DNA from 2 places in the Pediococcus ethanolidurans genome. Region 2 is predicted to be linked to the other one. Evidence: a T-box and tRNA genes for the amino acid it is inferred to sense, from the RefSeq annotation. Region 2 holds a T-box; the other holds one or more tRNA genes.
What was found. A T-box is a leader RNA that pairs with one kind of tRNA and senses whether it is charged. The one in region 2 lies ahead of leuS (leucine--tRNA ligase), so its partner is inferred to be a tRNA-Leu.
Positions count from the first base shown of each region.

Region 1: it has a tRNA-Leu gene. The T-box ahead of leuS (leucine--tRNA ligase) is inferred to sense a tRNA for this amino acid. The anticodon was not compared.

Region 1 is NZ_OZ061250.1:1,200,303-1,218,779, reverse strand. It holds gene AB3219_RS05945 (PTS sugar transporter subunit IIB) at 1-812, opposite strand, end outside; gene AB3219_RS05940 (sigma-54-dependent transcriptional regulator) at 1,085-4,000, opposite strand; tRNA gene AB3219_RS05935 (tRNA-Leu) at 4,289-4,374, opposite strand; gene AB3219_RS05930 (SprT family protein) at 4,442-4,897, opposite strand; gene AB3219_RS05925 (Tex family protein) at 4,894-7,077, opposite strand; gene AB3219_RS05920 (hypothetical protein) at 7,255-7,692, opposite strand; gene AB3219_RS05915 (cation-translocating P-type ATPase) at 7,717-10,380, opposite strand; gene nadE (ammonia-dependent NAD(+) synthetase) at 10,618-11,439, opposite strand; gene AB3219_RS05905 (nicotinate phosphoribosyltransferase) at 11,455-12,927, opposite strand; gene AB3219_RS05900 (WecB/TagA/CpsF family glycosyltransferase) at 13,043-13,771, shown strand; gene AB3219_RS05895 (GntR family transcriptional regulator) at 13,855-14,556, opposite strand; gene nagA (N-acetylglucosamine-6-phosphate deacetylase) at 14,618-15,763, opposite strand; gene proC (pyrroline-5-carboxylate reductase) at 15,838-16,629, opposite strand; gene asnB (asparagine synthase (glutamine-hydrolyzing)) at 16,830-18,477, shown strand, end outside.
Region 2 is NZ_OZ061250.1:1,944,694-1,956,794, forward strand. It holds gene AB3219_RS09595 (Cof-type HAD-IIB family hydrolase) at 1-84, opposite strand, end outside; gene AB3219_RS09600 (glycosyltransferase) at 174-1,283, opposite strand; gene AB3219_RS09605 (universal stress protein) at 1,451-1,909, opposite strand; gene AB3219_RS09610 (NAD(P)H-hydrate dehydratase) at 2,041-2,868, shown strand; gene AB3219_RS09615 (pseudouridine synthase) at 3,055-3,780, opposite strand; gene AB3219_RS09620 (polysaccharide biosynthesis protein) at 3,790-5,469, opposite strand; gene leuS (leucine--tRNA ligase) at 5,666-8,083, opposite strand; T-box leader at 8,137-8,349, opposite strand; gene AB3219_RS09630 (phosphatase PAP2 family protein) at 8,447-9,091, shown strand; gene AB3219_RS09635 (class I SAM-dependent methyltransferase) at 9,088-9,654, shown strand; gene AB3219_RS09640 (MDR family MFS transporter) at 9,891-11,357, opposite strand; gene metK (methionine adenosyltransferase) at 11,422-12,101, opposite strand, start outside.

The sequences.
Region 1 (18,477 bases), 740 kb from region 2:
GGTTGAACTTTTCCAACTGAATGAGACATAGAACCAATGTTAAGTGTCTTCAATGGAACGCCACCTTCAATAGCTCTAAGGGCATCTTGTGGTGTTTCAAAAAGTAGTAATGCTCGTTGACCACCAAAGTGCTTGTCATCCTTAGCTAACTTAATCATCTGATCAACTGGCACAACATGAGCTTTCACTCCTGATGGTGCAGCCTGTTTAATCATGGTGGTTCGTAACTCATCTTTAGCAACATTGTCAGAAACTACAATGATTCGAGTTGGGTTAACTGCCTTTGTCCAACCGGTTGCAACCTGACCATGTAACAAACGTGAATCGATTCGTGCCAAAACATACTCAAATTTTCCTGGAGCACCTGCATTTGATGGCTTTGCAGAAGCTTGAGGAGCCTTTTCTTTGGGCTGTAACTCTTCTGGACGAACCTTGATACCTTCAACACCTGTCTCGATGATGTGTGCTGCAATATCACGAGCACTATTCATCGACATTCTTGAAGCATATGCCTCAATTAACATTGGTAAATTCAAACCAGCAACGATTGCCCATTTATCTTTGTGAGCTTCAAACAATCCATTCACTTGATTAAATGGTGTTCCACCCCAGAGATCAACTAAGAATAATACCTCATCTTGGTTTTCGAAAGATGCAACTGCATCTTCCAACTTTCCTTTAATATCATCGGGTCCTTCGCTGGGTTTCAATGTAACAGCCTTAACATCCTTTTGATCTCCGAAAATCATCGATCCGGACTGTAAGATCCCATTGGCGAATTCACCGTGACTAGCAATGATAATCCCTACCATTTCTATACCTCCTATTATGATTGTTACAGTAAATAAAAATGTAACGAATAATTTCTTAATACCCTGTAACTAGATTTATCTGTTGACTCAGACGTTGATACGTTAAGTACAAGACCATCATTTTTTGCACTCACTTATATATAAGCAAAAACCGTGCCAAGATACACTGAATGAAAACGCCTACTTTAAGGGCTTTAAAAATAACACACAAAATTGATACATTAAAAGTGTATCAGCTTTGTGTGTTATTTTAATTAATTGGACTAGTACTTTTATTCTATTATTTGATTTGAAGCTAGCTCTTCTTGTTGCTTTTCATCTTTGGTTTGCCAAGTTTCCAATAGTTTGACAATGTAATAAACTTCTTCACGAGGTAAATCAATTCGAATTCGTCTTAAATTACTTTCATTCACAGCCTTTACCGCTGGATACCATTCTGATTTGGTTAATTTTTGTAATTCTTCTTCAGGAGCAGAAATCGCACCATTGGTTACAGTCCGTTCAATTGCACCCGCAATATGCATAATTAGATTAATTTTAAAGGATTCATTAAATTTCTTTTGTGTATCACTTTGCAACTGATCAATGTATTGCCACAGCACATCCGTAATCTTATGTGGATTAATAAAGGTATAGAACCCATCCAAATATTGCCAACAAAGTTCCTTGGTAAGTTTTACATCCTGTTTACCATCAAAGGACTGTAAGGAATCCCGTTCTACTACTTTGTTGATAAAGGCTTCTCCGCCACCTTGTAAAACCTTTTGCAGAGGCATAAACGGCGCTTGAATCTTCGGGTGAGTGACACCAGTTGTGGCGATAATTTGATAATTTGTCTGAATCTTCTTGAGATGATGTTCCATCCCCACTAAAGAAATTGGAATTACCTTAATATCATCAATTAGATTTTCTACTAATAACTGGTCAAGGATATTTTTAATTTTCTTAGCAGTTCCCTCGCCAGTTGAGCAAATAGCCGCAATTGCTTTAGGCCGGGTTGTATTTGGAAGCGGTGTTTCCGAAATTTCATTGTGTTTTTCTTTTTGTTCATTAGAAACATTAATTCGTGAATAGCCATGAAATTCACGCAATTCAGAATAAATTGCTGCAAGATCGGTGTCAATAAACGATGCTTTTCGTGCAGCCTCCAAAACCATTGCGGTGGTGACCATATCAATCACTTTAACTGGAATATGAGTTTCATCGGTAATTTTACTACCAAACGTGCTCAAAGACCCCATATCCACCAAAAGCAACACACCGTTACCTTCATCTGCCCGTTTAACACAGTCAACAATTTCCTTATAGGCCGTTTGTGGTTCCATATCTAAAGGCATATCAAAGGACTGGATAGTATTATCAGACAGTAATTGCGAAACTACCTGTACCATAGAAGTAGCCGTACTACTACCATGAGCAGCCACGACAATTCCCACTTTACCGGAAGTTGGGGCAATTTTTAAAGATACCAATAAGATTGCCAAATAATATCTTTCTGATTCCGGAATTGGAACATTGTAGCGAGCTTCTAGCTGTGTTTTGATTTCTTGGGCAACTTTCATTTCATTAGGATAATCTTCCACCATAGCAACCAAATCCTTACTCATCGTACGCATTGGTTTACCAGATTGAATTCGTTTAATGAAAGAACTTATATGCAAGCTCATCGCATAAAGAAAATTATCTCGAAAACTATAATTAAGTTCTTTTTCAATTTTACTTTGAATTTCCTTAGTAAAATCAATGATATTTTGATTCACGATTTCAGCTAGTTTAGCTTCAGCACGCATATCATCTTCATCGGGTGAAAATGTCTTCAAATGAAGATTAATGTCTGTTTTTATAAAATGATTGATATGTTCTTGATCTAAGCCTTGTTGACGCAATAAAGTCGCTTTATCACCAATAATTTCATATAAGTTGTAAGGCAATTCATAACTATCATTTCGGTTTGTCAGAACGTGGTTATCCGAATCAGGTTGAATTGTCATATATGGTTCTAGTAATTTCGAAATTTCACCAGAATCACGGCGATTAGAAGCTAAATGAACCAGACCATCCTTAATATTCGGTGGCAGATCATCCACCGAAATCATAATTTCACCCTTATTTTCAATATTATTCAAAAATCCACGTGCGCAAACAAGTTGAATGTTAGATTTTAATTGACCCACATTCCCATATGTGACACTGCCCAGCAAAGATTGTACAACGTCTTCTGTTAGCGTAATTTGTTTATGCGTGCGATTGGCCTCAATGCTTAACAAAACTTTCAAAAGTTCAATTCGTTCCTTTGCACTTCGCTTATTAAACGCAGGCAATTGAATAGTAATTGGAATTCGACGGACAAAAGTTTTTAGCAACGAACTTTCTGGATCTTCCGTAGTAGCACAAACTAAACGAACGTTTGCATGATGCACTTTGGACGTTTCACCAAGCTTACTGTATGTTCCATGATCCATGAAATAGAAAATCATTTCTTGACCTTCAGGGGGCAAACGGTGTACTTCATCTAAAAACAGCATGCCGTTATCAGCTTCTTGAATTAGGCCATCTTTATCCTCATTAGCACCTGTAAACGCGCCCTTAACATATCCAAAGAGGTGTGACATTAGGAGTTCTGGGTTATGCGAATAATCCGCACAATTAAACGTAATCAATTCATCCGTTTTTTGGATAAGCTGTTGGTTCTTGGCAAACTGAAACATAGCATTAGCAAAGTAGGTTTTACCAGATCCAGTTGGTCCAATTATTAAAGTGTTCAAACCACGGGGTGGGTACAAAATTGCAGCCTTTGCCTGTTCAATTTGATTGTGCATACTTGAGCTATTTCCGATCATATGTTCAAAGACATCGCTAATCTCCGTTGTGGGCTGCTCGCTATTTAAATTCGTCTCTAAACCACTATGAATACGTCTTTTCCCTGCCATCAAAGGAGAAGAATTGACTTTCTTTTCATGGCCATTTTCTTCGATTAAACGACAATAACGAACCGGACGGCCACTCAATTTACATAGTTTATCCTCTCGAACCAACTGATTTAGTTCTTTACTAACGTTAGAACGAATTAAATCTAACGCATCGGCTACTTCGGCGGTTGTTAAAGCTGCGCCATCGGTTAACTGCGCAACAGTACTTGTTGTGGTTTTTTCAATTACAAATTGGTATATACGATCTTTTCTCTTCATTTACTGTTCCTCAATTTTGATACGCTTCTGATACACTTAATTAATACAGTACAGTTTAACACACTGTTTCAATTAATACAGCGATTTCATTCTTAGTTATTTTTCGATACAATACTTGCTTAATGCCGCTAAATACAGTAATTGTCGATTACATACAAAAAGTAACCGCTCAACAACTAGAATGACCCAAATTTACATTTATTATTCTCTACAGATTTAGAATCTGGTAAAAACGGCGCAAAAAAAGACTGAGAAAATTTAATTTCTCAATCCTTTTCTTTTTTAGGATGCACCCAAGAAGATTCGAACTTCCACCGGGAAAACTCCCGACAAGATCCTTAATCTTGCGCGTCTGCCAATTCCGCCATGGGTGCAAAACTATTACCTAACTATATTAGCAAAAATCGGCAATAGTTACAACCTTTTTCAATAAAATTCATGTTAACTAGCTTGCACAAGCTGCAATCTACCGCCACATTTGCCACATCGATATTTTTTTAAATCAATATGTCGTTGGCGTAAATATTTAAACCCGCATTTCTGACACGTATACATTAAATGTCGCTTGGTTTGCTGTCTTACAGGTCCTGCCGGTGCAAAACGCGATCCATGTACCCGTGCTAACAAAATTTTAAAATCTGAATCTCGGTGTTGATATCCTTGATGCAATAAATGTAAATGATAGTGGCACAATTCATGTTTAATAATGCCAATTAAAGTTGGTAAATCATGTTCCGATAACATTCGCGGATTAATATCAATATTATGCGTTTGTAATTGATAACGACCACCAGTAGTTCGCAACCGCGAGTTAAAAAAAGCGCGGTGTTTAAATTCACGATGAAAATCGTTTCTTGAAATTTGTTCTACTAACGTTTGTAAGTCATTATCTGTCATTGAGCCGCTGTTTCAGTTGGATCTAACATGGTTAACTGAATGCGATGTCGATCTAAATCAACACTTTCAACCCAAACCGTGACAACATCACCAACCGAAACAACTTCACCTGGATTCTTGATAAATTTCTTAGTTAGCTTAGAAACATGCACTAATCCATCCTGTTTAACACCAATATCGACGAAGGCGCCAAAATCCACAACGTTACGCACAGTTCCTTGAAGCTTCATGCCACTCTTTAAATCTTCAAGAGTCAAAACATCACTTCTAAGCAACGGTGCTGGCATTCCATCCCGTAAATCACGCCCTGGTTTCTCTAATCCGGCAATGATATCCTTCAAAGTTTCAACACCAATTTCTAACTCTTGTGCTGTTTCGGTAAGATTCAGTGGTTTAAAAGCCGCTGTTGCTTCAGGGGTACCAATTTGAGCCATCTTTAAACCAGTCTTAGTTAATAGTTTTTTGGCCGCCTTATAGCTTTCAGGATGAATGTCTGTATTATCAAGCACATTTTTTCCTTGCACAATTCGTAAAAAACCAACAGATTGTTCATACGCCTTAGGTCCTAAGCGAGGAACTTTTTTCAATTGATTTCGTGCTTCATAACTACCATTTTCATCCCGCCAGTTCACAATATTTTGTGCCGTGGTTTTTGTTAAACCAGAAATGTGTTCTAGCAACTGAGGGCTAGCCGTATTCAAATTAACTCCAACTTGGTTTACAGCAGTTTCAATTACTGTATCAAGTTGACTGGTCAATTCTTTTTGGGGAACATCATGTTGATATTGGCCCACACCAACAGCCTTAGGATCGATTTTAATTAATTCAGCCAGTGGATCCTGCAAACGACGGCCGATACTAATGGCACTCCGTTCTTCAACATGTAGTTCAGGAAAAGCATCCCGAGCCGCTTTACTAGCAGAATAAACCGACGCACCTGCTTCATTTACAATCACATAGTAAATTTTACGCTCAATCGTTTTTAAAACTGTTGAAACAAATTCTTCAGACTCACGACTGGCAGTTCCGTTGCCAATGGCAATCATTTCAACTTGATAATCTTCTAAAAATTGTTTGAATTCATCAGCTGCCGCTTTTCGTTTGGTCTCTGAAGCTGATTTGTGTGGATAAATAACTTTTTTTGCTAAGAATTTCCCGTTAGGATCCATAATTGCCAACTTGCAACCGGTTCGATAGGCAGGATCAAATCCCAAAACAACTTTTCCTTTGATTGGAGCTTGCATGAGCAGGTGATACAGATTTTCACCAAAAACATTGATTGCTTGTGTATTTGCTTCTTCACTTAGTTCACTACGTAACTCCCGTTCAATTGCAGGACCGATAAAACGTTTATACGCATCTTCATAAGCAGCCTGTAAAATCGCTACTGCTGGTCCCTCATGGCTACCGATGATCCGAAAATGTAAATAACGCATTACGGCATCGTCGTCTACTTGAATTTGGGCTTTTAAAACCCCTTCTTTTTCACCACGATTAATCGCTAAGACACGATGTGACACCATGTTAGCCAATGATTCATCAAAGTCATAATAGAGCTGATAAACACCTTGCTCATCTTTTTGTTTTCCCTTAGCTTTTACTTGTGATTCAAAACGACCATTTTTTCGGGTATAATTACGAATCCAATCTCTGAATCCAGCACTATCACCAAATGCTTCTGCAAGAATTTCATGGGCACCTGCTAGCACGTCTTCAACTGTGGTTACTTTTTTATCAGGATCAATAAATTCATTGGCTTTAGCGGTCAACTCACCTTGTGGAAAGGTCATCAACCAAAATGCAAACGGCTCTAAACCTTGCTCTTTAGCAATTGTGGCTTTCGTTCGGCGTTTTTGTTTGTATGGTAAATATAAATCCTCAACCGTTTGCAGTTTATCAGCAGCTTTAATTTGCTTCTCTAAAGCTGGTGTCAATTTCCCCTGTTCAGAAATTAATTTTAAAACATCATCACGCCGTTTTTCTAAGCTCTCTGCTTTATTATAGCTAGTCTGAATTTCACGAATTTGAACTTCATCTAAGCTTCCCGTTCGTTCTTTTCGATACCGTGCAATAAAGGGTACCGTATCGCCCTCACCTAACAAACTCAATACTGCATGAATCTGTTTTGGCCGCATGTCTGACAGCTGTTGTTCTACAATTTTTACAATTCGATCTTCCAAAAAATTCACTCCAAACTAAACATTAAATCCCAATAACACATAGTTACCAGTATAGCATACGTGATTATTTGTCCGTGGCGAACATCCTTTTTACCACACATATTCTAAAAATATCTCTGTTAATTAATTTCCCCACAAAAAAACTAGGAAAATTTCTTCCTAGTTTTAATTTGTATTTTAACCCATTAACAGGGACATGATTCGATCAAAAGCCTTTGAAACAGCATCCATATCCTTGTCCTGCGCCTGTTCAGCCTTACTAAATTGTTCAGAATCAATCTGACGTTTTTGTTCATCAATACTAGTCAGCATTAATTCACAGTCGGCTGCATACGTTTGATAAGCACTTACCAATTGCTTATGACGTCCCAATATCTGTACTGGCGGTTTAGCTCTTTTCAAAGTTTCTGTATTTTGCTGATACAGATCAACGGCTTTTTTAAAAATCGTGACAATCTCATGCAAATCATGTTCGCTAAAAGATTCAGCACCTTTCAAAGCCAATGTCTTTTTAAAGTCTTGAAAATGAGGATCAACCTCATCGCCCATCTGTTCAGACGATTCCATCACTCGACTGAGTAAATTGGCATAACCTTGTGGATTACTTTTACGCATTTAAAATCTCTCCATTCTTACTGATTAACGAGCTGCGAAACGACGCTGGAACCATTTGACAATCTCGACTAAGATCACAATTGATATAGAAGCGCCACCCACAATTGCCCATTGATGAAGATCAAGATGACTCACATGGAAAATGTCATTTAATCCTGGCACCACAATTGTCGCAGCTAACAGTATAAACGATACCACAATTGACCAATTAAAGAATTTATTTTTCAAAGTTGTGGCACTAAAGATCGAACCGTGAATTGACTTTGAGTTAAATGCATGGAAAAGCTGAATCAGTCCTAAGGTTGCAAATGCCATTGTTAGCGCATCTGCATGGGCTTGAGCATATGAAGCATGTACTGGGAACCAAATTGCAATTCCATAAACGGCTAACGTAATTAGTCCTTCTAATAGTCCCTGATAAACGACGTTACCTGCGACACCACCGGACAAGAAATTGCTTTCCCGACCACGCGGTTTTTGTTTCATCACATTTTTTTCTGCTGGTTCCAGGCCTAAAGCAATGGCTGGAAAAGTATCGGTAACTAAATTAATCCATAAAATGTGAACTGGTGCTAAAATTTGCCAACCCATCATTGTCATGACAAACAAGGTTAAAACTTCACCCAAATTGGCCGATAACAAATACTGAATTGCTTTTTGAATATTGGCAAACACTTTACGTCCCTCTTCAACTGCAACAACAATTGTTGAAAAGTTATCATCTGCCAAGATCATATCACTAGCTCCTTTTGAAACTTCGGTCCCTGTGATTCCCATGGCTACACCAATATCTGCTTGTTTCAGTGAAGGCGCATCATTAACGCCATCTCCTGTCATGGCAACTACTTTACCTTGCTTTTGCCATGCATTCACAATGCGCACTTTGTGTTCTGGAGCAACTCGTGCATAAACTGAATATTGTTTTACCTTTTGGGCAAAAGTCTTATCATCCATCTCATCCAATTCTGTACCAGAGATTACGGCTTGATCGTCGTTTTCACCAATAATTCCTAACCGTTTCGCAATGGCAGACGCAGTATCCCGATGATCGCCCGTAATCATAAGAGGACGAATTCCTGCTTGTTTAGCTTCCACAACTGCTTGTGCAACTTCTGGACGTTCTGGATCAATCATGCCAATCAGCCCGGCAAAAATTAATTCTTGTTCCACAATTTCAGAAGACAATGTTTTAGGAATTTCATCCACAATTTGGTAGGCAAAACCCAATACACGAATTGCTTGGGTGGCCAACTCATGATTTGTTTCCAAAATAAGTTTGCGTTCAGTATCATCCATTGGTTTAACATCATTTTCAATTTCAAACAATGCTGTCCGCTGTAAGAGTTCATCGGGTGCACCTTTAACCGTTTGAATGTATCGGCCATCTGGCAATTGGTTGTACGTTGACATCAATTTTCGTTCAGAATCAAACGGCACCTCTGCCACCCGTTTTTCAGATTGAATTAACTTATTCACGTCTTCGTCCTTATTCAAATTAAATTGAACTAACGCTGTTTCTGTTGGATCACCAATCAAGCCCTCTTTTGTCTGTTTTGTGTCATTGTTCAAAATCATCAACTCAAATAAGTGATTGTATGGATAATCCTTTAATTGCACATTTTGGGCATCGTGTAGTTGATTATTCACAAAAACTTTTTCAACTGTCATCTTATTTTGTGTCAATGTTCCGGTCTTATCAGAGGCAATAATTTGAGTACCACCCAAAGTTTCAACTGCTGGTAATTTACGAATAATGGCGTGTCGTTTTGCCATTCTTTGCGTTCCTAATGCAAGTGTAATTGTCACAATAGCAGGTAATCCTTCTGGAATGGCCGCTACCGCTAAGGAAATGGCCGTCAGTAACATATTAATTAAGCTTTCGTTACCACGAATCATTCCAACCACGAACACAATCGCGGCAATCACTAAAATTAAGCCTGTTAACACTTTACTCAGTTGCGCCAAATTTTGTTGCAGTGGCGTTGTTGTTTCTTCAGCGTTATTAATCATGTTGGCAATTTGGCCAACCTCCGTCCGCATTCCGGTGCCAACAACCACGCCACTACCACGGCCATATGTGACATTACTGTTCATAAATGCCATATTAGTTTGATCACCAATTGGCAATTTTTTATCGTTCAGTATGGCAATTTGTTTTTCCACCGGAACTGATTCACCAGTCAAGGCCGCTTCTTCTACCTTTAAACCAGCAGATTCGATCAAACGCAAATCAGCCGGAATAATATCACCAGCTTCAAGCAAAACAATATCACCAGGGACAACGTCTTCGCTCTTAATGGTTTCGACTTTACCATTCCGTTTAACATGAGCCTGTGGTGCAGAAAGTTCTTTTAAGGCAGCAATGGCTTCTTCTGCCTTGGTTTCTTGAAAAACACCAAAGATAGCATTAAGAACAACCACCAACAAGATGATAATTGCATCCACGCCTTCACCCACAAAGACCGAAATAATTGCGGCTGCAATTAAAACAATAATCATCAAATCTTTAAACTGGGCAATAAACTTTTGCAATAAAGTAGTATTCTTTTTTGTTTCCAACTGATTAGGCCCATGTTTGGTTAAGCTTTCTTGAACCTGGGCATCCGTTAACCCTTCAGGAGAGCTGCCTTGGGCTTTCAGCACATCTTCCACGCTTTGGTTATAATACTTTACTTTTGTAGCTTTCATGTGTTCCTCCTTATTATTCTGACATGTAAGAGTTCTTTAAAAAAAGAGACTCGTGCATGTCCACACTAAAATGCGAACATCCACGAGTCTCACTTTTTCAGACAATACCAGATTTCTTCTTGTTGACGACATTGCCGCAGAAATAACTGCTAGTTACTCCCTCATGTTTGATTATTAATTTATTATAACTATAAGTAAACCTAATAGCAAGTACTTTTATTTTTAATTTATCAACTGTTAAAATTGATCGTAAACCGTATAAGGTAAATGACGCTTATGGGCCGTCTTTTTATACCAGTTTTCAATTTTTTCAGCGGCCTGCGGATCAATTTCGTGACCCTCTAAGTAATTATCAATGTCATCGTAGGTCACACCCAAAGCAACCTCATCTGGCAATGCCGGTCGATTATCTTCCAAATCAGCTGTAGGTACCTTTTCATATAAATGTTTAGGTGCATTTAATTTTGCCAAAAGTGCCTTACCTTGCCGTTTATCTAACCGCCAAATTGGCGTTACGTCGGCCCCACCATCACCAAACTTAGTATAAAAGCCAGTGACTGACTCTGCCGCGTGATCCGTTCCCAAGACAATGCCACTATTGGCACCCGCAATGCCATATTGCGCAATCATTCGTTCACGAGCCTTGATATTGCCTTTGTTAAAGTCACTAATGTTTAAATCATTAGCTTCAAGTGCCTGTACCATGGCATCTGCGGCCGGTTTAATATCAACTCGTTTTACCTGATCAGCCTGCATATATTCAATTGCAGCCATGGCATCTGATTCATCAGCCTGCACGCCATATGGCAAACGAACGGCGATAAATTGGTATGATTGGTCGCCAGTTTCTTCACGCATCTCGGTAATTGCCATCTGAGCTAATTTTCCAGTCAACGTAGAATCCTGTCCACCAGAAATCCCTAAAACTAAACTTTTAATGAAGCTATTTTTCTTTAAATAAGCTTTTAAAAAATCTACACTTCGTCGAATTTCAGTTTCTGGGTCAATTTGTGGGGCAACTTTTAAATCCGCAATAATTTTTTGTTGTAGCTCTCGCATCTCTGCTCATCTCTCTTATTCCTTAAATTTTAACGAACTCACATACTTTCGAACACCATTAATGCTGTTCATTTTATGAACATAACATTTTTCAGATAAATCAACCGGATAATCTTGTGGATTTAAATCACGTTTATATTCATCCCACAACGAATCAAGCATTTCTCGCGAGTAAGCCTTAACTTCTTTAAGTTCTGGTAATTTATAAATAAGTTCACCATTTTTAAAGATATCATGTAACAATGGTCGCGCGTTGAAATCACTGACCGTTTTATTAATGTACGTATAGTTTGGATGAAACATGTAAATAGAAGGTTGCTTTTGTGGATCTTCATCCCACAAGGTAACATAATCTCCTTCTGATTTACCATCAGCATTCTTAGAAATTCGCCAGACTTGTTTCTTGCCGGGAGTTGAAACTTTTTCAACATTGTTGGAAAGTTTGATGGTATCAACCATTTTGCCATCTTCGCCTTCAATTGAAACCATCTTATAAACCGCACCCAAGGCTGGCTGGTCATAGGCCGTAATCAATTTAGTGCCCACGCCCCAAACATCAATTTTGGCTCCTTGCATTTTTAAGTTTTGAATTGTTTTTTCATCTAAATCGTTAGAAGCATAAACTTTTGCATTTGGGAATCCAGCTTCATCCAATTGTTCACGAACTCGTTTAGATAAGTAGGCCATGTCACCACTATCAATTCGAACTCCCAAGAAGTTGTTCTTGTCACCCATCTCTTTGGCCACGCGAATAGCATTAGGGACACCGCTCTTAAGCGTATCGTACGTATCTACCAAAAAGACACAATCATGGTGCGTTTGCGCATAAGCTTTAAAAGCATCATAATCATTTCGATAGTATTGGACCAATGCATGCGCATGTGTGCCACTAATTGGAATTCCAAAAATCTTGCCTGCGCGGACATTACTTGTTGCGTCGAAACCACCAATGTATGCTGCACGGGTTCCCCAGATTGCGGCATCCATTTCCTGAGCACGCCGGGTACCAAATTCTAGTAAAGCATCATTGCCGACCACTGATTTAATTCGTGAAGCTTTAGTGGCAATTAAAGTTTGATAGTTCACAACATTTAAAATAGCTGTTTCCACCAATTGACAATCTGCTAAGGGGCCTTCAACCTGCATAATGGGTTCACCGTTAAATACTAAGTCACCCTCAACAGCAGAACGAATTGTGCCAGAAAATTTGAAATTACGTAAATATTCCAAAAAGTCATCTGGATAATTTTCTGATTCTTTCAAATAAGCCAGATCTGAGTCGGTAAAATGTAATTGTTGAACATACTTCACAACTCGTTCCAATCCAGCAAAAATTGCGTAACCATTTTTAAATGGCATATCTCGAAAGAAAACTTCAAAAACCGCATTCTTATTGTAAATTCCATGTTCCCAATAAGTTTGAATCATGTTAATTTGATAAGCATCCGTATGTAACGTTAAACTGTCATCCGGATATTTTTTAGTCATGACGAGTGTACTCCTCAGTTAGTTAGTGTTTTAATAATATTAACAATAGTTGCACCTATTTTATCATTTTTTCCGTGGTGCGTCATTTTCCATAATCGAAAGGATTGATTTTACTATGAACGACCCGTTTTCTAGCGTGAAAATTATGGGCATTCCGTTTGCCAATACAACTCGCAAGCAGTTCGTCGAACAACTTCAGACACGTGTTAAGAATCACCAAAATACTTTTGTTGTAACTGCTAATCCTGAAATTGTCATGTACGCTAGAACTGATAACTCATATCGCGAAACCATTCTCAAAGCCGACTATATTTCTCCTGATGGCATTGGTATTATCAAGGCCGCTAATTCATTAAAAACACCGTTATCAGAACGAATAGCCGGTTATGATATTTTTACAGAATTAGTTGAATGGGCGAACAAAACTCACCAAAAAGTCTATTTTTTAGGTGCCAAGCCAGCGGTCATCAGTGCTTTGAAGTCCAAATTAAGTACTAGTTTTCCTAACATTCAACTTGTTGGTGCCCATGATGGCTACTTTAAAGATGAGGCCGTAATTGCAGCTGATATTGAACATCAGCAACCAGATATTGTGTTTGTTGCCACTGGTTTTCCTAGACAGGAAAAATTTATTGCGCAGCACCGCCATCTCTCAAATGGTGTATGGATGGGTGTGGGTGGTAGTTTTGATGTTTTTGTGGGTAATGTGAAACGCGCGCCAAAATTTTGGCAAACTCATCATCTAGAATGGTTTTACCGTTTATTGACAGATCCGAGGCGCTTGAGACGGCAAATGATCATTCCTCAATTCATGTGGGAAATTCATAAACTCAAAAATAAATAAAAATTGTTTCAAAAAAATAGTTTGCCCTTTTCATTTTAAAAATTGACAAACTATTTTTATATAGGCACTTATTTTCTTCTGGTTTACCGATTTAAGTAAAATTCAAATCGTTCACCCACATATTGTGTCCGAACATACTCGAAAGGTTGTCCATCCTGCAGATACGAAACCTGACGCAACCGCAAGATCGCTTCACCCCGTTTTACAGATAGATATTCCGCGATTTTTTCAGAAGCCAACATTGCTGAAACTGTTTGTGTCGCTTTTCCGGGTACCAAACCAGCCTTTTTTTCTAATGTTCCATAAAGGGAGCTCGTTACCTCAGCCTTACTGAAATCTTTAACCAATTTTTCGGGTACCGTGGTAGTTTCAAAACAAATGGGCACATTGTCGGCATAGCGGATCCGTTCCATTCGTAAGACTAATTCGCCATCACCCAAATGTAACTTTTCACTTTCACTCATAGAAGGTTGCCCAGCATGATACGAAATGGTTTTGCTAGAAGGTTTTTTCCCTTGTGCAATCATCAGCTCAGTAAAACTTGTCACACCTGACATTTTTTCTTGAACTTTTTGATTAGCTACAAAGGTCCCTGAACCAACGCGCCGCTCTAAAATACCCTCATCAACTAATGTTTGAATCGCCTGCCTAAGTGTCATTCGACTCACATTAAATTGCTCGGCTAATTCTCGTTCTGCTGGAATACGGTCACCAATTGCCCACTTACCAGCCTCGATTGATTTTTTTATTTCATTGTGGATTTGAATATAAATGGGGGATCCCATAATTCCACCTCCTATAAGGACTCTAATGTGTTAATTATCATTAAAATGATCGCTACAAAAATTAGTCTTTTGAATTTGAGAATTCACGACCATAGCTGTAAGTTGCCAACTTGTTCAAATTGTCATCAAACAAGTTTAAATCGGCATCCTTACCTACTTCAAGGGTTCCTTTACTATCAAGACCAAATTCAGTTGCTTGGTTAACAGAACTCATTTGAACAGCCTCTTCTATTCCGCATCCCATGAACTTCATGGCGTTTTTAAAGGCATCTGTATATTCCAAAACAGAACCAGCTAAAGTACCGTCAGCTAGTCGAGCTTGCTTGTCTTTAACGTAAACTTTTTGACCACCAAGTTCGCTTTCGCCTTCTGGCATCCCTTTAGAACGCATTGAATCTGTAACCAATTCAATTCTTTCTGGACCTTTAACTTCATAAGCAAGGCGTAACATATCTGGCACAATATGGAAACCATCGCAAATTAATTCTGCATAAATATTATCTTCCAACATAACATGACCAGTAACTCCTGGTTCACGGTGCTTCCATTCGCGTTGAGCATTGTATAAATGAGTACCGTGGCTAACTTTACTGTTTAATAAATCAGCACGTTTCGCATTACTATGACCAACCGATGGCACGATGCCATGAGCTAAACAGTATGCTTCAAACTCGTCTGCACCTTTGTCTTCAGGAGCCATGGTAATTAATTTGACCAATCCGTTAGCTGATTTGTTCCATTGCTCTAACAAATGCACATCTGGATCTTTGATATATTGTTCAGGTTGAGCGCCTTTAAAGGTAGCTGAGATAAATGGACCCTCCAAATGAACACCCTTGATTACTGGGTTAACTGCAGCAGCCTTGGCAACTCCCTTCATCGCATGATCAATGTTTTCATTTGATTGGGTCATTGTGGTACAGAAGTAAGTTGTAATTCCTTCTGTACGTGTCATTTTAGTGACCATCTCATTAATCTGATCAGCGTCACCATCCATGGCATCAAATCCGTATCCACCATGACTATGAACATCAATGAATCCTGGTGTAATGATTGTTTCTGCTGCAAAATGAATGTCATCATCTGGCAATGGACGGAACTCACTCATTGGACCAACAGCCTCAATTTGTTTGTTAAAACGAATGAAGCCATCATCAATTTTTTCTAATCCAGTATAAATTGTGGCGTGTTTCAATACAGTACTCATTATCTAAAAATCCCCCTCAGTTTTTGTTTAAGTTCATTATAATCGGTATAGACCACAACTGCAAGTGGAATCTGTCATTCTCCTTTTTCTTTCGCAATTGTCGCGTCAATGCCCTTAACAACCGATGTCATAAACCCGGCCTCTTCCATGGCTAAGAAACCGGCTACCGTCGTACCACCTGGAGAAGAGACCTTATCGATCAATGCTGCTGGATTCTCATCCGCTTCAATTACCATCTTGGCACTGCCGTTCACAACTTGAGCCGCAATTTTGGTTGCATTTGACTTGGTTAGCCCATATTTAACGCCTGCTCTAGACAAGGCATCAATGAAAAAGTAGGCGTATGCGGGCGCACTACCGGCAATTGCTCCAAAAACTGTAAAATCTTTTTCTGAAATAGCCATCACTTGACCAACCAGCTCGAAAAGCTTTTTACCATTATTAAACGGTGAATTTGTTAGTTCACCACTGGCAGCCAACGCCGTCATTCCTTCACCAATTTCAACATTCACATTTGGCATAACGCGCATGACTGGCCAATTGCCAATAATGGCTTGCATCTGAGCCACACTTAGTCCAGAAACTACTGAAGCCAGTAATTTTCCATCACTATTCAGTTCTAGCTTAATATCACTTAATACTTGTTTAGCAATGTCAGGTTTGACAGCTAACACAATGACATCTGCATTTTTGGCCACAGCTTGATTACTGTCTTCCAAAGTCAACTTGTTTTGCGCTGCAAATTCCTCGTAATGGTTTAGATGACCACTGTGAACCAAAATGTCAGTACTTCCAAAATTTGCTTTAAGCATGCCAGTAATGATGGTTCGAGCCATATTGCCAACCCCAATAAATCCAACTTTCATTTTTATACACTCACTTTCACTTTTAATACCTTTATTTTATCATTATTTCGATTTATTATTTGTTTTCGTTGTATAACTTATTATTTATCGCTAAAATCAAATTAACCACTGATTTGTGGTGTTTTTTAAAGTTAATTTAATCTGACTCATTTATAGTCAAAAACAGAAAGTTAGATAAAACGAAAAGAGGAGATGGACGTATGTGTGGATTCGCAGGATGTTTGAACGACATATCAAAGATTGACGGTCAAACTGAAAACAATACGGTTCATGAAATGACAAACATGTTGGTTCACCGAGGACCAGACGATAGTGGCTACTTCGAAGATGACCACATCACTATGGGATTTCGTCGGTTAAGTATCATTGATTTGGATGGCGGTCATCAACCATTATCTTATGATAACGAACGTTATTGGTTAACTTTTAATGGTGAAATTTATAACTTTGTTGAATTGCGTAACGATTTGATTAAAGAAGGTTACACCTTCAAAACAGAATCAGATTCAGAAGTTATTTTAGCTTTATATGCCAAGTATCATGCGGATGTTACCAAGTACTTACGTGGGATGTTTGCCTTTGTCATTTGGGATAAGAAGGAACAAACATTTTTTGCAGCTCGTGATCAATTTGGGATCAAGCCATTTTACTACGCCATCCAAAATGATCAGTTGTTCTACGCTTCAGAAAGTAAAGCCATTTACAAAATCCTAGCGCACAAAACTCTGGATCAAGATGCCTTGCAAGATTACATGACCTTTCAGTTTGTTCCAGAACCGGAAACGTTAACTAAAGAAATTAAAATTCTATCTCCTGGTTGTACATTAACTAAACAAATTGGCAAAACACCATTGATTAATCGCTATTATCATCGTGAATTTCATCCCACAAACGAATCTGAAGCAGTTTACACCAAAAAAATTCGTGAGGTTTTACAAGATTCTGTCAAGATGCATATGCGCTCTGACGTCCCCGTTGGTTCATTCTTATCGGGCGGAATTGATTCGTCAATCATCGTCGCAATGGCCAAGAACTTAAACCCCCATCTAGAAACAATTTCAGTCGGGTTTGAACGTGAAGGCTACAGCGAATTAGATGTCGCCCAAGAAACAGCTGATAAATTAGGGGTTAAAAATTACAGCAGCTTGATTACACCGGAAGCATTTATGGAGGCTTTTCCTAAGTTTGTTTGGAGTATGGACGATCCATTAGCTGATCCGGCCGCTGTGCCACAATATTTCCTAGCTAAAGAGGCGGTCAAACACGTTAAGGTTGCACTTACTGGTGAAGGTGCGGATGAATTATTCGGTGGTTACACCATTTATCATGAACCTGAATCACTAAAACTCTTTAATTATACTCGGCCAATAAATGGCGCTTTGAACTACATTGCTCAATTAATTCCTAAGGGTGTTAAAGGACGATCCTTTCTTTTACGAGGAACCGTCCCAATGGAGAAACGATATGTAGGAAATGCCTTCATCTTTAACGAAAAAGAAAAACGTGCTTTCTTTAAAAATTACAACACTAATCATCCTTTTCAAAAAATTACCAAGCCCTTTTACGATGAATCTGCACAATACGACCCGATTACAAGAATGCAGTTTATTGATATGCACACTTGGCTAAATGGTGATCTATTACACAATGCGGATCGCACAACCATGGCACACAGTTTGGAGTTACGAATTCCCTTTGTTGATCGTGAAGTTTTCAAAGTTGCTGCTAGTATTCCTGCCGATTTGCGCATTAGCCATGGCACAACGAAATATATTTTACGCAAAGCTGTTGAAGGAATTGTGCCCGACCATGTTCTACATCGTAAAAAACTTGGTTTCCCAGTTCCTA
Region 2 (12,101 bases):
AATAGCTTCAATATTTTCTTGGGAAATTTTTCCATCGCCACCAAGTAAGGTTTCATCTAAATCACTAACGATTAATTTATACACTTTTGATCATCGACTTTCTTATTTACTAACCCTACCATATCGAAAATTGAAGTCGTTTTCAATGCTATTTTTAATATTTAGTAATTCTTTTATTTGGTAGCAGCTGAATTCGAATCGCTTTGCGTCAAAACTGCTAACCATTGTCGTATGACTGTTTCAATTTTAAAAGATTGAATCCGTTCCAATGATTTTTGCGCATACGCATGTCGCAAAGGCTCACTTACCATAAGCTTATTAAGTCCTCTCACAAAATCTGGCACGTCTTGTGCTTTGGTTAGCAAACCGTACTGGTTATGTCCTAAGAATTCTGCTGAACCCGTATTTTCCATTGCCACAATGGGTAACCCAAAGGCCATCGCTTCCCCAATTACAAGGGGCATTCCCTCCCAGCGTGAAGTGGAAACGAAAATCGAAGCCGTTTCGTAATGGGCTTGTAAAGCACTATCTTTCAGCGCGCCTCGATAGATAATCTTATCCGTAACATTAAACTTTTCAATTAACTGGCGAAACAACGTCATTTGTTCAGGTACACCTTGTCCTGCAATGGCAATTTTCCAATCAGTTGGTAAAAACTGTGCAGCTTCCAGTAATAAGTCGATTCCCTTGTGCGGAATCGCTATTCGCGCCGTAAACGCAATTAGATGAGATTTTAAATCGGATTGTTTTTCTGGCAATAAGGTTAACGGATTATATATTTTGACAGTGTTGGCATTAAATTGACGATAATTCTTTAGATCTGAGTTTGTTAAAACAACAACCGTGTCTGCTATCTTCAAACCACTAACAAATTCTTCACGCATCCGTTGATAATACTGGGTCATGTACGTTTTGTAATTATTGTGCATCCAAACAATTATTTGAAGATTAGGAACCCGTTTTTTAATCAGTGGCGCAAAACTGGTTGTTAAACCAGCAGCCAAAACGACACTTTGAAAGTTTTCATTCTGAATGAAATCACACAAATCCTCAATTTGTTCACTGTATTTTTCATAAGGTTTTTCGCCAAAATAATTCAATACATGTCCTGGATCAGGACGTTTGGCCACAACTAATTTTGCTTGTAATTCGTAGTACGGTGTCACATCTTCCAATGAATAATACGTCACATCAGCATGTTCGGTTAATGCATTGCCCATCACAGTAGCAGCACGTTTAACACCATCCATGACAACATTTTCAAGAACAATTAATATTTTCATAGGTTAGATTACTAAGGACCCTTTTCCCTAGTCTCTCCTCTCCATAATTATTTTTAAATTAGTTAATGCCATAATCTTTTATTTAAAAAAACTAATGGCGAAATATTTATTTGCCTATTTTAAACAACCATTCCGCCATCATAACCTAGTTTTCTTCATTGCATTATTTATCTAACTACCATTACATCTGCTAAAGAATGCTCTAAAATATAAGTGGTATTCGACCCTAAAAACATCTGTGCCACTCGGTTTGCACCAGTTGCACCAATATAAATCAAATCGATTTTTTCGGTTTGCTGAATATTTCTGGCTAATTCTTCACGTGGACTACCAATTTTAACAATGCTGGTTACGTCTTGCACGCCTTTATCTTTTGCCTGAGCTACCACGTCATCTAAAAGCACTTTTTGTTCTTTTAAACGACTTTCATCATCTATATCTGTTTCCACAACGCCAAATCCAATAGAAGCTCTTCCAACTGTTGATAGCTGTGGTTTTAAAATTTGAGCGATATACAACTTTGCCTTATTTCTGATTGCTGCATCGATTGCCTTATCCAAGGCATGCATTGACGTTTCAGAACCATCAATTCCGACTAAAATGTTTTGATATTGTTGACTTTCCATGGTACTCATCTCGCTTTCTGGTTTATCTAGCTTTATTGTAGCAAAAGCTTATGAATTCTAATAGTAAAAGGACCTTCTGATTTAAATATTCAAAAAATTTCGTTATACTAATCACATGGAGGATTAACCTTATGAAAGTAATTACGCAAGCCATGGTTGCAGCAACCATAAAAAAAAGAGCTGTGGAAACTCACAAAGGGTCGTTTGGAAAATTATTGGTAATTGGCGGCAATGCACAGTATGGTGGTGCCATCATTTTAACTAGCAGTGCGGCCGTTTATTCAGGATGCGGTTTAGTCACTACCGCTACTCATCCAACTAATTTTGCCAGCCTTCATGCTCGGCTTCCTGAAACGATGGTGATTGACTTTCAAGAAAATGAAGCATTAATAAAAATGATCAAAAATGTAAACACAGTTGTGATCGGCCCCGGTCTGGGGGAAGATTCAGTAGCCTTAAAAATATTACATACCATTTTTCAAACTATTCAGACTTCACAACATTTAATAATTGACGGCTCTGCCATTGATCTTGTTGCTACCCATAATTTGAAATTACCAGATGCTAAAGTTATTTTCACACCACATCAAATGGAATGGCAAAGACTATCGACTATCCCAATTTCTGACCAAACAGAAAATAAAAATAAACTGACTCAGCATAAATTGCACGCCACCGTTGTTTTAAAAAAGCATCACACTGAAATCTATACCGATCAATCTGTTTATCAATTACAACTGGGTGGCCCCGCAATGGCTACTGGTGGGATGGGAGACACACTTGCTGGTATGATTGGTGCGTTTGTCGCGCAATTTCCTGATCAAGAGGCTGCTGTTATTAGTGCAACGTATTTGCATAGCTTTATCGCTGACAACTTAGCTGAATCGCAATATGTTGTCCTACCTCATCAAATAATTAATCAAATTCCACAAGCAATGTCTCAGTTTGCGCGCAAATAATTAAAGTATCGCTTGCAATTGAATAAACAAAAATTGAGAATGAGGAAGACAGCTTCCCTATTCTCTATTTTTTTATTTGTGGACTTGTTATCTAAAAAATAGGAAACAAGGTAGATTTCTTCGATTGGTTTCGTTTGAAATCTAAATACCTTATTTTCCACTTTCATTGTCCATATATTTCAGATTTTATTTAGTTAGCTCCAGTAATTCATCCACTTCTTTTTGGCTTAATTCCCGATAATTTCCGGGTAATAAACCTACATCAATTGCCAAAGTTCCCATTTTAATACGTTGCAAACGAACCACTTTTTGCCCTACTGCACCAAACATACGCCGTACCTGGTGATATTTACCTTCTTGTATTTGTACGTGCACACGCGTCGTGTTTTCAAGCTTGTTATAATTCAAAATTTCAAGCTTAGCCGGATAAAGCTCTGTGCCGTCTTTTAACGTAATCCCATCAGTAAACTTTTGAATAACTTGTTCATCTAATTTACCAGTTACAGTTGCTTCGTACGTTTTTTTGATATGATGCGCTGGCGATAGAAGTTTATGCGCCAAATCGCCATCATTGGTAATCAAAAGCAGCCCTTCCGTATCCTTATCAAGCCGGCCAACCGGAAAAAGATCTGGTCGATAATCCGATTTATTAAATAAGTCCATCACCGTTTTTTGATGTTTATCCGTAGAGGCTGAAATGACGCCCAAGGGTTTATTGAGTAAGTAATAATAATGAACTTGATACTGTATTTCGCGTTCACCCAATTTCACCAAATCTTGCCCTGGTTTCAATTGCGTTTTACCAGAAACTACTTGACGCGCGTTCAAAGTGACAGCTCCCTTTTTTATCAGTTGGGTAATTTGACTGCGTGTGCCAATATTCATCTGATGCAAAAATTTATCAATTCGCATAATTACTCCTTAATGAATTCGTAAAATTCGTCGAATGCGTTCTACACGGCTTCCTAACATCATATCTGCAAGTCGAGTTCTTAATGTGGCATATAGATACACGAATCCACCTAAACAAGCTGCACCCACAGAAACGAATACTGACATGAACTTACTATTAGGATTCAATACTAAATAACTTAAATGAACCGTCGCAAACGCCACAATAAACGTTAAAAGACTAAAAATAAGAATGCCAGCAAATGGTTTGCTGATCCGTTGAAAACTAATCCCATACTCACGATTTAAATGTCGTAAAATTAGCCAACTCACCACACCAAAACCAATTCCTGTTGAAACTAAGGGTCCCATTACCCCTAAATAAGCCACAAGCGGGTATTGCAAAGCTAATTTCACTACCACGCCAATGGCAAAATAACCAACTGCCCGAACGTTTTCAGAAATTCCCTGCATAATTGCCGAAATAACCGTAAAAAGTCCAAGTATCACAGAAACATACGATGACACTTGTAAAACTAATGTCCCCACAACATCATAATGATAAAACAGTGTGTTAAGTGGCTGGGCAATGGCTGCCATGCCCAATGCTGAAGGAATCATGAAAAACGAAAATAGTAACAATGCATCGGTAACTTGATTGTTAATTTCACGTTTATCCCCTCGTGTTTTGGCCTCCGAAAGCATTGGCACCGCTGTAATTGCCATTGCTGAACCTAACGAAACGACAATCATAATTAGTTTATTGGAGTTAAATGCAAAATCCGCATAAAGAGTATTCACAACACTGTTTGAATAATTAAATGCACTCTGCATAATATTGAAAAATGTGTACTGATCAATCAATTGAAAGATGGTAATGGCAGAACCGATAATAATAAACGGCGTTGCCTGAGCAATAATTTCCTTATAAAGCTGTTTTGCGGGAATAGCCAGTTCTTGCTTACTATTTTCGGCCAGTTCTCGCAATCGTGCTCGATGCCGAAAGTAATACCACACAAGCACCAGCATACCACCGATGGCGCCAATAAAAGCTGCAAAGGTCGATTGTGAAACGGCACTAACCCAACTACCATGATGAACCTGCATGATTAAAAACGCAGTAATCAACATGTACGCCACACGAGCTAACTGCTCAACAAATTGAGAAATTGCCGAGGGTGCCATTTCTTGATAACCCTGGAAAAAGCCTCGCGTTAAACTCATGGTTGGAATAATTAGCACCGCCCAGGCCAACGAATGTAATATTGGAATCACATTGGCATCATTGTTAGAAAGTGCTGGTGCGCCAAAGTATAAAATTAGTGCACAAATAATTCCAGTAGCACCTGATAGCAGTAATCCACGTTTAAACAGTCGTTGTCCCACCGCAAACTCATTAATCGTATTGTAATGGGCTACTTGTTTGGCGATGGCTGAAGGTATCCCGGCAATCGCCGCAATTAAGAAGAAGCTGTATATGTTATAACCTTTTGCAAATAAAGCATTGGCCTCATCACTCATGCTGCCAAACCAAATTACCCAAGGAATAATATAAACGGCTCCTAATAAGCGAGAAAAAATACTCCCCGCCGTCATCCAGGCCGAGCCCTCGATCATTTTATCTTTTGAAGTAGATTCTTTATTTATTTGTCTCAGCGGTTGAAAACCCGCTCCATTTTCCTGTGTTTTGTTTTGAGGCGTCTCAGCCATAATTTATCGCCCTACTTTCGAATACTCAATCTTAACCATTTTATCATGACTACGAGGCAATTCAAATTAAAATTCAATTCATAAGAAAATATAAAGGATTACAAATTATTCAATAAATCTAATTTTCACTTTTTAAAATTATAACAAAAAAGCAATTAGTCAGTACTTCAACTAATCACTTTTAAAATACTTTGATTTAGTTAGCAACCACATTCACAATTTTATTAGGAATAGCAATCACTTTTCGAACAGTTTTACCATCTAACCACTCTTTCATGGTTTCATCGGCTAAGGCTAATTTTTCAAGATCAGCCTTGTTTGTATCCTTAGCTACCTTCAAATGTGAGCGAACTTTTCCATTCACCTGCAATACGATTTGAACGGTGGCCTCTTCCAATTTACCGGCATCAAACTTTGGCCACTCCGCGTACGTAATGGTTTCGTGATGTCCCAATAGTTGCCATAATTCTTCGGCGACATGAGGAACAACTGGTGATAACATTTTAACAAAGCCTTCCATGTATTCTAATGGTAATGCCTCAGCTTTATAACTTTCATTAACAAAAACCATCATTTGTGAAATAGCAGTATTAAAATGTAACTGCTCGAAATCTTCAGTAACCTTCTTAACTGTCTGGTTATAAACTTTATCAAGTTTACCATCATTAATAGTTGTTACCCGATCACGCAGATGGTTATTTTCATCAATCAGCAAACGCCAAACTCGTTCAATCCATTTCTCACTTCCGTGAATGCCATCTTCGCTCCATGCAACTGATTCCGTAAGGGGACCCATAAACATTTCGTATAAACGTAAAGTATCGGCACCATATTGATCCACAATATCATCAGGATTAATGACGTTACCCTTAGATTTGGACATTTTTTCATGGTTATCGCCTAAAATCATCCCTTGATTAACTAACTTCTGGAATGGCTCTTTGGTTGGTACCACACCTAAATCATACAAAACCTTGTGCCAGAAACGTGCATACAATAAATGCAAGACCGCATGCTCGGCACCACCAATATAAAGATCAACTGGTAACCACTCTTTTAAAAGATCCTGATCCGCAATTTGTTTTGAATTGTGAGGATCAATATAACGTAAATAGTACCACGAACTACCAGCCCATTGTGGCATGGTGTTCGTTTCTCGACGGCCCTTACGACCATTTTCGTCAACAACGTTAACCCAATCTTTTAAATTAGCTAATGGACTTTCACGGGTACCAGAAGTTTGCAAATCTTTGGCAGCTGGTAATTTTAAAGGTAATTCGTTTTCCGGAACTAAGGTTGTTTCTCCATCTTCCCAATGAATAACAGGAATTGGTTCACCCCAGTAACGTTGACGTGAGAAAATCCAATCACGCAACCGGTAATTAACCTTTTTCTTGCCAACTCCCTTATCTTCAAGCCATGTTAACATTTCATTGATGGCTGTTGGTTTATCCATGCCATTTAAGAATTCGGAATTAATGTGGACACCATCTTCAGTATAGGCAGCATCTTCAACGTTACCACCTTCAATAACTGGTTTAATAGGTAGATCAAATTTCTTAGCAAAGTCCCAATCACGTTGATCATGCGCTGGTACCGCCATGATTGCACCAGTTCCGTAAGAAGCAAGTACATAGTCAGCAATCCAGATTGGCAATTTTTCACCGTTTACAGGATTAATTCCGTAAGCACCAGTAAATACACCAGTTTTATCTTTATTTAAATCCGTTCTCTCCAAATCAGATTTAGTTTCGATCTTCTTTTCATAGGCCTCTACAGCATCCTTTTGAGCCGCTGTGGTGATCTTCTTAACTAACTTATGTTCTGGTGCGATAACCATATAGCTTGCGCCAAACAACGTGTCAGGCCGTGTTGTGTACACCTCAATTTGTTCATCTGTTCCATCCACTTTAAAATTGATGCTGGCACCGGTTGAGCGACCAATCCAGTTACGTTGCATCTCTTTAATGCTTTCAGGCCAATCAATCAAATCCAAATCATCCAATAAACGATCTGCATAGGCAGTAATTTTCAACATCCATTGCTTCATTGGGACTCGATAAACTGGGTAACCGCCGCGCTCAGTCTTACCATTCACAACTTCTTCGTTAGCAACCACGGTTCCACCCATCATGTCAGGAGCCCAGTTAACAAGGGTTTCCTTCTCATAAGCTAAACCTTTTTTGTACATTTGTTCAAAAATCCATTGTGTCCATTTATAATAATTTGGATCAGTTGTATTGATTTCACGATCCCAATCATATGAAAAACCTAACGAACGAATTTGACGCTTAAAGTTTTTAATATTTTGCGCCGTAAACTCACGAGGATTATGACCAGTTTTTAGGGCATACTGTTCTGCTGGTAATCCAAAGGCATCCCAACCCATTGGATGCAAAACTTTGAATCCTTGCATGCGTTTAAAACGAGCCATAATATCTGTAGCCGTATAGCCTTCTGGATGGCCAACATGTAATCCTTGTCCAGATGGATAAGGGAACATATCTAAAACATAGTACTTAGGTTTCTCTGAAGCCGAATTTGTTTTAAATGTTTTATTTTCACGCCAGTAATGCTGCCACTTACGTTCAATTATTTCGTGATTATATGCCAATTTATCTACACCCTTTCTATATAAAAAAAGCCTATAAGATATCAAAAAATATCTTATAGGACGAATTTTCCGCGGTACCACCTATATTTACGATTGAATTACTCAGTCGAACACTTCAATTCTTAACGCGAATTCACGTTACAAGCTACTAATTTCACCAGTAAATATCAAAAGATGAGTTCGGTATAATTCCAATCTATACTCACATTATCCGTATAGTTTCTGAAAAGGGTTCTACACTTACTACTTCTTTTCAACAATTATTAATGGATTAATCCTATCAAATTAACTCTAAAAATGCAAGAAACCTTTTAAAAATCTGATATACTAGAAGCGCATTACGAAACGACAAAGGAGTCATTCATGCAAACTAGCAAACAACATCGAAAATGGTTAGATCTAAGTTTACTTACTGGTATTTTTTTCATTATGATCTTAATTTTAGTTGTAACCAACGCTAACTTAATTCACACGTTTGATCACATAATTGCCGAACTTGTTCAAAACAACCGAACCGCAAGCAAAACACACTTTTTCGTGTTTATAACGACCCTTGGTAATCCCCTTCCTAATATTGGCTTCACGCTTATTTTGGTTGACTGGTTAGTTTACAGCAAATATTATCGACTTTTAAGCTTTGCTGCTCTCAGTATTTTACTTGGAACTTTAGGAAATTCAGCCATTAAGTTACTTATTCAAAGACCTAGACCATTACATAAATTAATTTCAATTGGTGGTTATAGTTTTCCAAGCGGTCATTCAACGAGCTCAATTATCCTGTTAAGTGTTTTGATGATCATTACGGCAAATTTAGTCAGGCACAAATGGCAGCGCATTTTAATTGATCTTTTGGCCATTATCATGATTTTATTAATCGGTTTATCAAGAATCTATTTAAATGTGCATTACCCTAGTGACGTATTGGGCGGTTATCTATTTGGCATAACGATTGTCTTAATAACGGATTATTTAATTTTACCAATCAAAACGGAGGACGAAAATAAATGAATTTAGAATCTGCATTACGTTATAGTCATACTTTACTTGACCAGGTGGTTCAACCGGGAGACACTGTGGTTGACGCAACGGTTGGTAACGGAAACGACACTATTTATTTGGCAAGCGCCGTAGGTAAAAATGGGCGTGTCTACGGATTTGACGTGCAAGCTGCCGGTTTAGCAGCTACGAAAACTCAACTTGTTTTAACTGGTTTAAGTTTGCAAACTAGCCTCATTCACGATGGCCATGAACATTTATTAAAACATCTCCCTGAAAATACACAAATTTCGGCTGCTATCTTTAATCTTGGTTACTTGCCCGGGAGTGATAAATCTATTATTACCCATGCCAAAACTACCATCTCTGCAATCAAACAATGTCTGCAAATCCTGCAACGAGGCGGATTAGTAATTTTGGTGAGTTACTATGGTCATCCAGGTGGCAAGGACGAACTAAGAGAATTACAAACCTTTTTACATCAAATACCGCAAAAGCAGTTTCAAGTTTTAAACTATCAATTTATTAATCAGCAAAACAATCCACCAATTTTATTTGCCATTCAAAAACGTTAAAAAATTGCCTTCTAAACATCGTTTAAGTGTTCAGAGGGCAGTTTTTAGATAGTTTCTAAAGGTTGAAAGTATCAAGATCACTTCAATAACTGCTGTTAAACGACTTAGACTCCAAAAAACAGTTTAACTGCCGTCCTGCGGCTCACTCGGTCTGGAAGACGGCATTTTAATCTAATTTTGTTACCTATGAACATTTTTGTGTCAGGCAATTAGATACATTTTTGTGCTTTCAACCTTTAGATAGTTTGCTTTTTTCGATGATCCACCGCATTAATCACAATGGCCAAAATAATCAAACAAACTCCGGCTAAATAAATATTATGCAGTGCTTGATATAAAATGGTTCTTAACGTTGGTAATAGTTTTGCTTGTAATGATGAGGCTGTTTGTGGATTAATTAACTTGTTCATCATCCCTAAATTCAAATTATTATGTTGCGCAATACCACTGTTCATTGTGCCATTCATGATAATACCAAAAATAGACATCATTATAGTCTGTCCCAGTGTTCGTGCAAGGGTATTAAAGGAAGTGGCAACCCCCATATCTTTAGCTTCAACCAATCGTTGTGACGTAACTGTTGTTGAAGTAATGGTAATTCCGAATGCAACACCTAACACGGTGGAAATCACAAAGAACAGCCAAAACGGCGTGGTCTGTGGTAACAACGCCAACCAAGAACTACCAATCAGTAATAAAGCCAAACTAATCATCAAAGTCTGTTTAGGGGTAAGTTTGAGAATAAATTTACCTGCTAAGAATGAACCAAAAATCCACATTACTGAACTTGGTGTTACTGCAAAACCGGCTAACGAAGCTGGTAATCCCAGTAACCCTTGTGTCCAAGTTGGAATATAAACTTCAAAACCGATTAAAAAACCTGATACTAACATGGTAGCTACATTTTGAGTGATAAACGTGCGATTCTTAAATAATTTTAACGAAATAATTGGATCATCCGCTTTTTGTTCTCGTTTAATAAATAGAAAAATAGCAATAACAGTTACTGCAAAACAAGTTTCAACCGTTTCCCATGTAAAGCTCGTTTCACCAAGCACTTGAAAGCCGTACATTAAGCTAAGTAACGCAATCGTCAGCCAAAGTGTCCCTAAATAATCAATTTTAGCTGAAATTGTTCGCGCATCTTCATGAAGATATAGTGCAATCATGGCTACAGTTATCAAGCCAATCGGAATATTAATAAAAAATACCCAGTGCCATGTTAATTGATCAACAATAAAACCACCTAATAATGGTGCCACAATGGCTGCAATCCCCCATGCTGCGCCATTTAATCCCATGACGCGTGCACGTTTTTCAAATGGATAAATATCAGCAATAATGGTGTTAGCAACTGGCATGATACACCCTGCACCAACCCCTTGTAACGCTCGCCAGCTAATCAGTGTTGGCATTGAATTGGCAGTTCCACTTAAAGTTGAACCAATAATAAAAATAAGAATACCAATGATAAATATTCGTTTGCGTCCAAAAAGATCTGCCAACTTTCCGTAAATTGGTGTGGCAACTGCATTTGTTAATAAATAAATTGAAACTATCCAGTTCATTAAATTAACGCCATGAAGATCACCAACTATTGTTGGCATTGCAGTCGAGACAATGGTTCCCTCTACGGCCGTTAAAAATGTCGCTACAAAAATAGCAATTGTGACCAACGTAACGTTTGTTTTTTTCGCTGTCATTATCCACTCTCCATCTAAAAAATCTCTTCCACTTAATTTGCAGAAGAGATTTTATTCATCATCATTACTTCAATAATGCTTTTAATTCATCAACTTTATCAGTGTGTTCCCATGGTAAATCAATATCCGTACGGCCAAAGTGTCCGTAAGCGGCTGTTTTCTTATAAATTGGTCGTTGTAAATCTAACATTTTAATGATTCCAGCTGGTCGAAGGTCAAACACCTTTCGAATAGCAGCAGCAAGTTTTTCCTCAGAAACACTTCCTGTCCCAAACGTATCAACTGAAACTGAAACCGGTTGGGCAACGCCAATCGCATAAGCTAACTGAACTTCAACTTTATGAGCAAAACCTGCAGCCACGATATTCTTGGCAATGTAACGAGCTGCATAACTGGCAGAACGATCAACCTTTGTAGCGTCTTTTCCTGAGAAAGCACCACCACCATGCCGTGCAAAACCACCATAAGTATCCACAATGATCTTTCGACCTGTTAATCCGGCATCACCTTGTGGACCACCGATGACGAAACGACCCGTTGGATTAATAAAATATTTAGTTTTATCATCAAGTAGGTTCGCCGGAATCACAGGTTTAATAATATGCTCAACAACATCTTTTCGAATTGTCTCCAACAACACATTAGGATCATGTTGTGTACTTAAAACAACGGTATCGACGCGAACTGGTTTTTCGTTATCGTCATATTCAACGGTAACTTCAGCTTTTGCATCAGGTCGTAAAT